Regions from separate parts of the Pedococcus sp. NPDC057267 genome, predicted to be linked through region 2. Evidence: predicted binding sites of a transcription regulator. Region 2 holds the regulator's gene; each other region holds the start of a gene.

Region 1 (3,271 bases), on a different contig from region 2:
TGGCGTCGGGGACGATGTCGAGGTCCTGCCAGCGCACGTCTTCACCGGTCGGGGGCTGGTAGGCGTCCAGCGGGACGGGTGGGTCGCCGCCGGGTGGCGGTGTGGTGTCGACGGGGCGCGGTGGCCGGATGCGTAGGCCGTACCGGTTGGTGGCGACGAGCCCGTCGGGCCTGGTCGGGTCACCGGTCAGGGTGAAGTCGCCCCGGTCGAGGGCGTCGTGGTGGTGTGGGCAGAGGCTGGCCTGGTTGTCCTCGTCGGTGGCGCCCCCGTCGGACCAGGCCTGCAGGTGGTGGACCTCGACGAACCGGGTGGCCCCGCACCCGGGAAACCGGCAGCCCGCGGTCGCGGTCCTCGACCAGCCGGCGTGTCCGCTCGGGCAGGATCCGCATGCCGCGGCCCACCGAGACGGGTCGGCCCTCGGTCTCCCACACCGGCTGGACCACGCCGTCGCTGACGAACCGGCCCAGCAGCCGCAGCGGGATGGCGTGACCGCCGTTGACCCAGGCGCCGTCGGTCGACAGGTGCAGGTAGACCCGGTAGTGCGACGCCCGGCTGGTCGAGGCGATCGAGGCCAGCGACCGGTTCGCCAGCTCCTCCAGCGCGTCCGCATAGGTCGGGCGACCCGTGCTGGCTGCTCCACAACCCGCGCCCTCGGCAGCGCTGCCAGCGCGCTTCTCGTCCGCGTCGCCGCCATGCGCGGTGTCGCGGTTCGCGGTGACGAGAGCGTCCTTGGCCTCCTTGATGGCCTGCTCGACCAGCGCACCGACCGTGGCGGGAGCCGAGTACCGCAGGTGGAACCGGCCGTCGGCGTCGTAGTGCATGGCGAGCTCCGGCTTGTCGCAGGCACGACGCTCCGGTGCCGACTGCCCGGCCAGCGAGTCACGGACCATCGTGGGCCGACCGTCGACCGGCTGGCCCGGCGCCTCGACCGGCTGGCCCGGCGCCCCCGCCGGCGTCCCGCCGCCCTGGTCGAACACGTGGCGTGCGCACATCCGGCGCAGATGCGGCACCGTCGCGTGCCGCGCCAGCCGGGTCATCTGCTCCTGGTGCGTGGACGGGACCCGCCGGGCCACGACGGCGACCTGGTCCAGCGACAGCTCACCCGCGTCCAGGGCCCGCACCGCGGCCGGCAGCTCCTCGCGGCGACGCGCGACGCGCACCACATCGGCCGCGTGCTCCGGCGAGAGGCCGGCCCGCACCACGAGGTAGTGCTCCGGCGACCGGAACCCACCATCACCCCAGTGCCGGTCCTCGATGAGCTCGCGGGCGACCTCGACCAGCTCCGCCTGCGCCCGGTTGAGCCGGCCCGCCACCTGCGCCGTGCGCGCCCACAGCTCCCGCTCCCGGGTGTCCCGGGCCAGTGCGAGAGGGGTGGGCGACATGCCCCAATCGTACACCTGTTCGAATTTTGACACCATGGTCGTCCACTGGAATTCCTTTGCTGCGCAACTGAATTGCGTACGCAGCGCCGAGGGACGCGTCGTTTCTCCCTCCGGGTGTCCGACGGCGGTGGACGGGTCCCTCAGCGGGTGACGAGGTAGCCCTCGGCGTCGAGCGTCACGGGCATCGGGTCGATGATCTCGAACCCGTCGAGACCCTTCGGCTCGAGGTTGCGGAAGCCGATGAGCACCCACGAGCCGTCCCGCTGCTGGACCAGTGGTGCCGCGAAGAGGTCGGGCTCGGCGGTGAACGGCCGGGCGGCGTCGACGTCCCACGGCCCGAGCGGGCCGGGGCCGGGCACCGACCAGGTGCAGAACTCGCCGGTCCGGGCGATGCGCTCGGGGGTCATCTCCTGCGGGTGGCAGGTGAAGACGAGGACCCAGCGGCCGTCGAGCTGCTTGACCTGGAGCACCTCGAGCTGGCCGAACCCGGTGCCGGTCTCGCTGAGCGGGGGCCCGAGGGTCCAGTGCTCGAGGTCGGTGCTGGTGGCGTGCCCCACGACGCCGTCGTCGTTGCGGCCCGCGCCGACTCCCCTGGCGGTGATCAGCATGTGCCAGCCCTCGCCACCGGGGTCGGGCAGGACGAGCGGGTCACGCCAGGTCTCGCTCGACCCCTCGAGGTCCGGGCCCTCGGTCGGGGCCGGGGTGTTCGCGAGGTTCTTGTACCAGGTGCCGTCGACGCGCACGGACGGCTGGTCGGAGACCCTGGTCCAGTGGTGCAGGTCCTCGGACGCCGCCGAGCCGACGCGCTGGTCGTAGACGTGGTGCCCTGCGGTCGAGATCGCCGTGTAGAACATCCGCCACCGGTCGCCGTCGCGCACCACCGACCCGGTCCAGATCGCCAGGTCGTCGAAGCCGGTGTCGGCGGGGCCGAGGCACTCGCCGAGGTAGTCCCAGGTGACCAGGTCCCGCGAGGTGGCGTGCCCGACCCGGGCCGCGGTGTGGCGCTTGGCCGGGTCGCCGAGCGACCTCGGCGCCTGGAGGAAGAAGAGGTGGTAGAGGTCGCCGTCGTCGGCCACCCAGGAGTCCCAGACCCAGAGGTCGTCGAGCCGCAGCATGCGCACAGTGTGGCGGTGCCGGTGCGCCTCCGCTACCGGTCGTCCACCGATCCAACCCCCGGCACGCCCGCCCCCCGAAGTCTGGGACTTCGGGCCTCGCGGCCGGGCTTGGGGCCGAACCCGCTCGAACCCGCTCGGGCCACGCGTGTTCCCACGCCCTGATGACGAAATGCGCGCGAAACACGGGCTTGGTCTACTGGCCACGCACCCGCTCGCCGGGCCCGCCCCACCCCCCAGGAGGCCGCCGATGCACCTGTCGCCCGCCGACACCGAGAAGCTGCTGCTGTCCGTGGCCGGCATGGTCGCGCGCGACCGGCTCGCCCGCGGGGTGCGGCTCAACCACCCCGAGGCCGTGGCGCTGCTGTCCACCTGGGTCCTCGAACGCGCCCGGGAGGGCGCCCTGGTCGCCGACCTCATGGAGCAGGGTCGCACGGTGCTCACCCGTGAGCAGGTCATGGAGGGCGTGCCCGAGATGCTCCCCGACGTGCAGGTCGAGGCGACGTTCCCCGACGGCCGCAAGCTCGTCACCCTCCACCACCCGATCGCCTGAGGAGCAGCGATGGCCACCAGCAGCACCGGCCCGGGGGCGGTCCGCGTCCGGCCCGGCACCGTGACCCTCAACGGCGACCGCACCGACGCGGAGCGGATCACCCTCGTCCTCGTCAACACCGGGGACCGGCCCATCCAGGTCGGCTCCCACCTGCACCTGCCCGACGCCAACCCGGCGCTGGGCTTCGACCGCGAGGCGGCCCACGGGTTCCGCCTCGACATCCC
Region 2 (3,271 bases):
GGTTCTCGATCTGTATGGCGCCGGCGGCGGTGAAGAGCTTCTTGATGAGGTAGTTCTCCTCGTTGTCGAGGGTGGCTCCCCCGAGCGAGGCGATGCCCATGGTGCGGCGCAGTGGCCGACCGTGCTCGTCGGCGTCCTGCCACGTGCGGCGGCGGGTCTCGACGAACCGGTCGGCGATCATGTCGATCGCGGTGTCGCGGTCCATCCGCTCCCACTCGGTGCCGTGGGGGCGCCGGTAGAGCACGTGGGTCTGGCGGGCGGGGCTGTTGACGAGCTGCTCGCTGGCCGAGCCCTTGGGGCACAGGCGCCCGCGCGAGATCGGGGAGTCCGGGTCGCCCTCGATCTGCACGACCTTCTCGTCCTTGACGAACACCTTCTGGCCGCAGCCGACGGCGCAGTACGGGCACACGGACTGCACGACCCGGTCCGCCGTCGTGGTGCGCGGGGTCATCGACCGGGTGCGCGGCGACGTCACAGCCGGGCCCCGGCCGAGCAGGTCACCACTGCGGACCTGTCGGAGCACAGGCCAGTCCAGGAAAGTCTTCCTCGAGCTCATGTTCAGCCTCCTTGCGGCGACCCTAACCCCGAGTCCCTCACCGCGCACTCCCGACGAACCGGGCGCAGCGGGGGGACCTGCACGACCGGGCAGGCCGGGGCGTCGACGCAGGTCAGGAGGCGGGCAGGGCGCTCGCTCGCGCGCCTCAGCGGACGGCGGGGATGAGCAGAATCTGGCCGGCGTGGACCTGGTCCGAGGCGAGGTCGTTGGCGACCTGGATGCGAGCGACCGCGTCGGCGATCGGCAGACCCGGCAGCTGGGTCGCGGCGACCTCCGAGAGCGTCTGGCCCGAGCGCACGGTCGTCGAGTGGTCGATGGTCGTCGCCGATGCACCGCCCGAGAAGGCGGCCACCGCGATGGCGACCAGCGCCACGAGGACGGTCAGGGTGATGGCGAGCCGGCCGGCCCGGGTGAGGCGCAGGGGCGCGGGGGCGGGGACGCGGACCTCGTCGCCGCACGGCACCGAGACCAGGTGCGGGCGTGCGGGGCGGCGCGGCTCGTGCACCGGCGCGGCGGTGACGTCCCAGGCGACTGCTGCACTCATCGGGTCCTCCATCGTCATGGCCCTCGAACAGGTGTCCGAAGACCGTAGGTTGCCAGTTCTAGCACGCATGTTCGAATGCTTCAAGACACGCGTCGAACACATGTTTGGAAACTGTGTTCGAACGCCATACGCTGTGTCCACGTCGAGGAGCACACCAGAGCGCACTGACAACGCTCCGTCCCGGAGCGGCCGGAGGCGGCACCGAGGCGGCGGACCACCTGGCGTCGGGAGCCGGGCAGACGGCACCTGACCTGCAGAAACGAGGAGCGGCATGAGCGGCGACAACGTCAAGGAACTCCCCGACCGCGACCGTGGCGACGGCCTCACCGTGCGCCAGCGCAAGGTCCTGGAGGTCATCCGCAACTCGGTCGACCGGCGGGGCTACCCCCCGAGCCTGCGCGAGATCGGCGAGGCCGTCGGCCTGACCTCACCGAGCTCGGTCGCGCACCAGCTGTCCACGCTCGAGCGCAAGGGCTACCTGCGCCGAGACCCCAACCGCCCCCGCGCCATCGAGGTCGTCTCCCCCGACGCCGGCGCCGACGGCCGCGGCTACCGCGGTGGCGCCGCCCCGCAGGACGAGGTCGCCGAGTTCGACGAGACCGGCCTGGGCGACGCCCGGCCCGAGGCGTCCTACGTCCCGGTGCTGGGCCGGATCGCCGCCGGCGTGCCGATCACCGCGGAGGAGTCGGTAGAGGAGGTCTTCCCCCTGCCGAAGCAGATCGTCGGCGAGGGCTCGCTCTTCCTGCTCAAGGTCGTCGGCGACTCGATGGTCGACGCAGCGATCTGCGACGGCGACTGGGTCGTCGTCCGCCAGCAGCCCACGGCCGACAACGGCGACATCGTCGCCGCGATGCTGGACAACGAGGCGACCGTCAAGACGTTCAAGCGGCGCGACGGCAAGGTGTGGCTGCTCCCCCACAACCCCGCGTTCGAGCCGATCGACGGCGACCACGCGACGATCCTCGGCAAGGTCACCGCGGTCCTGCGCCGCGTCTGACGCCCCGGAGCTGCGCGGTCAGCTCTCGTCGCCGAGCGCGTCGAGGTAGTGGGTGAGGCGGGCGGTGAACTTCTCGCCGCCGTCGCCGTCCGCCCACAGCTCCCACAGCTCGTTGTCCTCCGAGCGCAACGCCCGGTGAAGCGCCTGGGTGGCCAGCTCCTCGAGGCGTTCGTCGACGTCGAGCGGGTCCTCGTCGACCCAGCGGGGGACGTTGCGCTCCCCCACCACGGACTCGGGGTCGTCACAGGCCGACACGATGACGGCCGCAGCGATGGCCTCGGACATCACCGGCGCCTCGATGTAGTCGCGGGAGCGGACGACCCGGCCCAGTGCCGACTCCACCCGCTCCCTGCGGCCCTCGGGGTCGGAGTCCTCGAGGTCGTCGAGGAAGTCCAGTGCGTCGTCGTTCTCGAACGGTCCCGCACCCGTCGCACCCATGGGTTTCGCCTCCCAGGTCTCGCACCAACCTCTAGGGCACGAGAGTGCCAAGCCCGAGCCGTCCGCGCCAGCCCTGACGCGGGTCAGGCGAGGCGTTGGTACCAGGCGGTGTCGACCCACCGGCCGAACTTGTTGCCCACCTCGCGCAGGACCCCCACCCGCTCGAAGCCGAAGGCCACGTGCAGCGCCTCGCTGGCCTCGTTCGGCTGGGCGATGACCGCGAGCTGGGTGTGCACGGACGGCTCGGCGTCCAGCCGGCCGAGCAGCGCGGCATACAGGCTCCGGGCGACCCCTCGTCCGCGGGCGGCGGCGTCGACGTACACCGACACCTCCTTGGTGCCGGCGTAGGCGGGGCGCGGGCGGAAGGGCCCGGAGAAGGCGTAGCCGACGACAGCGTCGTCGAGGCACGCGACCAGGACCACGTCGCCCGGTCCCGTGGCCGCCAGCTTCTCGCCGAGCTTTGCCGCCCCGCGCTCCTGCGTGTCGAACGTCGCCACCGACGTGCGCACCTGCTCGTCGTAGATCGCGGCCATGGCCGGCAGGTCCGGCGGCGTGGCGTCGCGGACCGTGACGGGTCCGGGCGCGGTGGCGAGGTCGGTCATATCGGCGATGCTAGGGGGATGAGTGAGGAACACGGCCACGAGCACCCCCAGGGCACCACCTCCACCGACTCCGGCGGCGAGCGCCGACGGATGTGGGACGAGCGGTATGCCGCGTCGGCCCACGTCTGGAGCGC
Region 3 (3,271 bases), on a different contig from region 2:
AGTGCGGCGATCGCTTCCTCGAGCAACTGGACGAGGCTGGCGCTTGGGACACGCCAATCTTGGCCGTGCTCGACACGTGGGGGCTGCCGACCTTTCCATACGAGATCCTGCAGCGCGTCGCCGCCAACCGCGCGAGCGAGGTCATCGTCACGTTCGGGCCGCAGCATTTCATCCGGTTCCACGCGGACAAGGGACCGGAGGTCGACGAGATGTTCGGGTGGGATCCCGCGTGGCGACAGATTGCCGGTATGCCCGATGGGGAGACCAAGAAGCGGCACCTGCTCACTGCCTATCGCGCAGGTGTCGGCAAGGCGGGCTTCGGCCACCTTGTCGACTTCGAACTCGTCGACACGCGAGGGGAGTCGCTGTACCTGGTGTTCGGCACCAACGACCACAAGGGACTGTCTGTGATGAAGGAGGCCATGTGGAACGTTGACCCGAACTTCGGTGTGAGGTTTCGCGATCCTCGCGACACCATGAACGAGGCGCTGTTCGTCGTCGACGACCCCCAAACCGCGCAGCTTGAGCGACTGTTGGTCGATCACCTGGCGGTCGTCCATGCCGAGGGTAAGCCCGACGTCTACGTGGAGATCCTGCGACGTTGGGCACTGGAGGAGACCATCTACCGCGAGCCCCACGTCATTCCTGCCCTGACGAAGCTAGTCGAGGCTGGCATCGTGCAGGCGGATATGGATCCAATACGCCGTGGTTCGCGCGTGCGGCTCACTCCTACCGTTGACTAAGCCGAAACCGGATACTCGTCCCAGGTGCGGCCGTCCAGTTCGCGGCCGAGTCGCTTGGGACTGCGGGCGGCCCACTGCTTGAAGAAGAACGGCACTTCGGCACCTAGACAGGCGTCACGTATCCCGCGCGCCCAGGCGATGTCCATCGGTCTGTAGTTGGGTCCCGACTCGCCGCCGGCGATGACCCAGCCGATCCCCCCGAGGTTGATGCCGTCGAGCGGACCCAGCAGGGGCTCGCAGGACAGGAACCGGACGGTCGCTGGGATCCGGCGCAGCTGGTCGATGCGATGGAAGTAGGCGCTGGACTCCACCGAGACGCCGAGCCACATGTTCGGCGGGAAGTCGAGTTGGTCCGCGAGGCGGCGGGCGCGCACGGCGCGCTTGGTGAGGACCTGGTAGGTGTGCTGCGGGGTGTCAGCCATGACGGCGAACACGTCCTGGATGAAACTCACCGGCACCCGGGCGTGGAACAGGTCCGACATCGAGTTGACGAATACCAGCTGCCGCGATCGCCAGCCGTAGGGCGCTTCGAGCGCGGAGGGATGAGTGGTCACGGCGAAGCCCGGCCCGCTGGTCCGTGGGTCTCCGTCGTTCTGGTACTTGGCGACCCCCATCGCTTTGAGGCGCTTGGACAACGTGAGCGCGTAGCAGTTGTCACAGCCCGCTGAGATGCGGTCGCATCCTGTTACCGGGTTCCAGGTCGTCTCGGTCCACTCGATGCCCGATCGGCTCGACATCGCGCCCTCCTTGGCATTCGAACGTGTGTTCGATTGTATCGGTACCCGGTGTCAGTCATCGTCGCAGCCGGGCGGCCGGTTGTCGTGCGGCGCGCTGGCTAAGGAAGCAAGCTGATCGTCCAGCCGGTCGCTGGTCTTCGAGGCATCGTCGGTGGGGAGCCGCGTGTCGCGGTCATTTGGTCGAGTGGGCACCGAACCGGTCGGTGCGGGTAGCTCCCGCTGGGTTACGGGGTGAGTCGCATGTCCGACCGCAACGTCTCGAGGTCCATTTCGGCTCGGTCAAGGATGTCCTTGGCCGACTCTTGGCAGTAGTTGTGCTTGCTGCCGTCGGCGTCAGTGACGACGAGGCAGGTCTCGTCCTTGAGGATGTCGTGCTTGTGCTTCCCTGCCTTGTGGCGCGAGCAACCCCGCTTGCGCTTTGCGGTCTCGACCTTGACATTGCCGAGCACGGCCTTGATCTGGGGCATGGAGGGCTTCCTCTCGTGTGGTCCTACAGCTTCTTGGCGATGTCGTCGCGGACGCGGTCGGCGATCGCGTCGAGGTCGTCGAATACCCGAGTGAGTTCGGCCGCGGACGCCTTGCCACGAGCGTCCCCGAGCTCCGTAGTGACCGCGGCGTTCAAGAGTCGGGTGACGACGCGTAGATTGGATTGGCGGGGCCCCCGGGTGACCTTCATCAGCGTGAAGCCATTGCGCGGCACATCTAGGTCCTCAAGGACCCGGTTTGCCACCGACATCGTCCGCTCGTTGAGCCGGGTCCGAGCGCTCTGGCGCTTGCGCTGCGGCGGGACCGGGATGGGCAGCGGCTGGTCCACCGGCTGGGTCGTCTGCTTAGCAAGCAGGCTCGCCCGTAGCTGTTCGAGGGTGATGATGTCGCGCAGCTGAAGACCCGGGGCGACGTCACGGTCAAGCATCTCCTCGAGGACCCGGTCGTCGGTGGGGTCGAGGTATGCCTGGTCGATGAAGCTCGCGAGGACCTCGTTGTTGACCAACATCCCGTTGTCAAAGCGCCGCGCGCGACCATGGCCGTCGGCGTCGGCCTCTTCGACCGCGGTGCCCGACGTGCCCGTGGTCCAGTCGTGGATGAGCTCCTGGTCCTCCAGGTCGAGTTCGCGGAACTCCGACCATCGCTCGTCGTTGTTCAGGCCGACGTGGGAAACGACGAAGCCACGGTTGTCGGGGTGGTCGGGCATGTTCTGTTGGACGACGCGCATCACCCGGCCGACGAACTGGATGTAGGGCGCAAGTGAGCGGAAGGGGCGGAAGATCGCGGCGACGCTGAGACGCGGGTGATCGAACCCCTCGCCAAGCATCTGAACCTGGACGATGCAGTCGAGCGTCCCGGTCTTTAGCCTCTCGAGGACGGCGTCGATGTCGTCCTCGTCCATGCCGCTGTGGATCTCGGCGGCGACGTAGCCGCACTCCTCGTATAGGGCGCGGACCTGTCGAGCGTGGTCGACCGAGCATGCGGCGGCAATGATCTGGTGCTTGATGCCGGTGTCGGCGCGCATGGTGTTGCACTGCTGGATGCTGGCCTCGACGATGTGGCGGTTGCACTCCTCGCTGAGGGCCACGCCGCGCCGGAACCACGCCTCCTCACGAAGCTCGAGAACCTCATCGAGGGTGTGCATGCGGCTGTCGTCGGCGTAGGTGAAGTAGAGCTCGGCCGGGGCGACGTTGCGAGAGTTGATCTGCTTGATGTAGCCATTCACCATCGCGCGTGCGAATGAGAAGCGGTATAGCACGTCACCGTGCATCTGCTGTTGGTCGGCACGGAACGGCGTTGCGGTGA

The links. The regulator LexA, encoded in region 2, represses DNA repair genes until DNA is damaged. The targets are predictions, from matches to a motif close to TCGAACANNTGTTCGA.
Region 1: the regulator LexA is predicted to act here: its motif matches at 1,390-1,405, upstream of ACFUC1_RS02105 (DUF222 domain-containing protein).
Region 3: the regulator LexA is predicted to act here: its motif matches at 1,498-1,513, upstream of ACFUC1_RS01365 (DUF5131 family protein).

The regions. Positions count from the first base shown of each region.
Region 1 covers NZ_JBHUYG010000004.1:71,682-74,952, reverse strand. The annotation lists gene ACFUC1_RS02110 (hypothetical protein) at 1-286, opposite strand, end outside; gene ACFUC1_RS02105 (DUF222 domain-containing protein) at 180-1,382, opposite strand; gene ACFUC1_RS02100 (glycosyl hydrolase) at 1,523-2,497, opposite strand; gene ACFUC1_RS02095 (urease subunit gamma) at 2,745-3,047, shown strand; gene ureB (urease subunit beta) at 3,057-3,271, shown strand, end outside.
Region 2 covers NZ_JBHUYG010000025.1:6,420-9,690, forward strand. The annotation lists gene fdh (formate dehydrogenase) at 1-556, opposite strand, end outside; gene ACFUC1_RS07670 (LysM peptidoglycan-binding domain-containing protein) at 702-1,100, opposite strand; gene lexA (transcriptional repressor LexA) at 1,372-2,097, shown strand; gene ACFUC1_RS07680 (DUF4259 domain-containing protein) at 2,116-2,535, opposite strand; gene ACFUC1_RS07685 (GNAT family N-acetyltransferase) at 2,619-3,137, opposite strand; gene ACFUC1_RS07690 (class I SAM-dependent methyltransferase) at 3,156-3,271, shown strand, end outside.
Region 3 covers NZ_JBHUYG010000003.1:21,361-24,631, forward strand. The annotation lists gene tcmP (three-Cys-motif partner protein TcmP) at 1-743, shown strand, start outside; gene ACFUC1_RS01365 (DUF5131 family protein) at 740-1,480, opposite strand; gene ACFUC1_RS01370 (hypothetical protein) at 1,705-1,947, opposite strand; gene ACFUC1_RS01375 (DEAD/DEAH box helicase) at 1,971-3,271, opposite strand, start outside.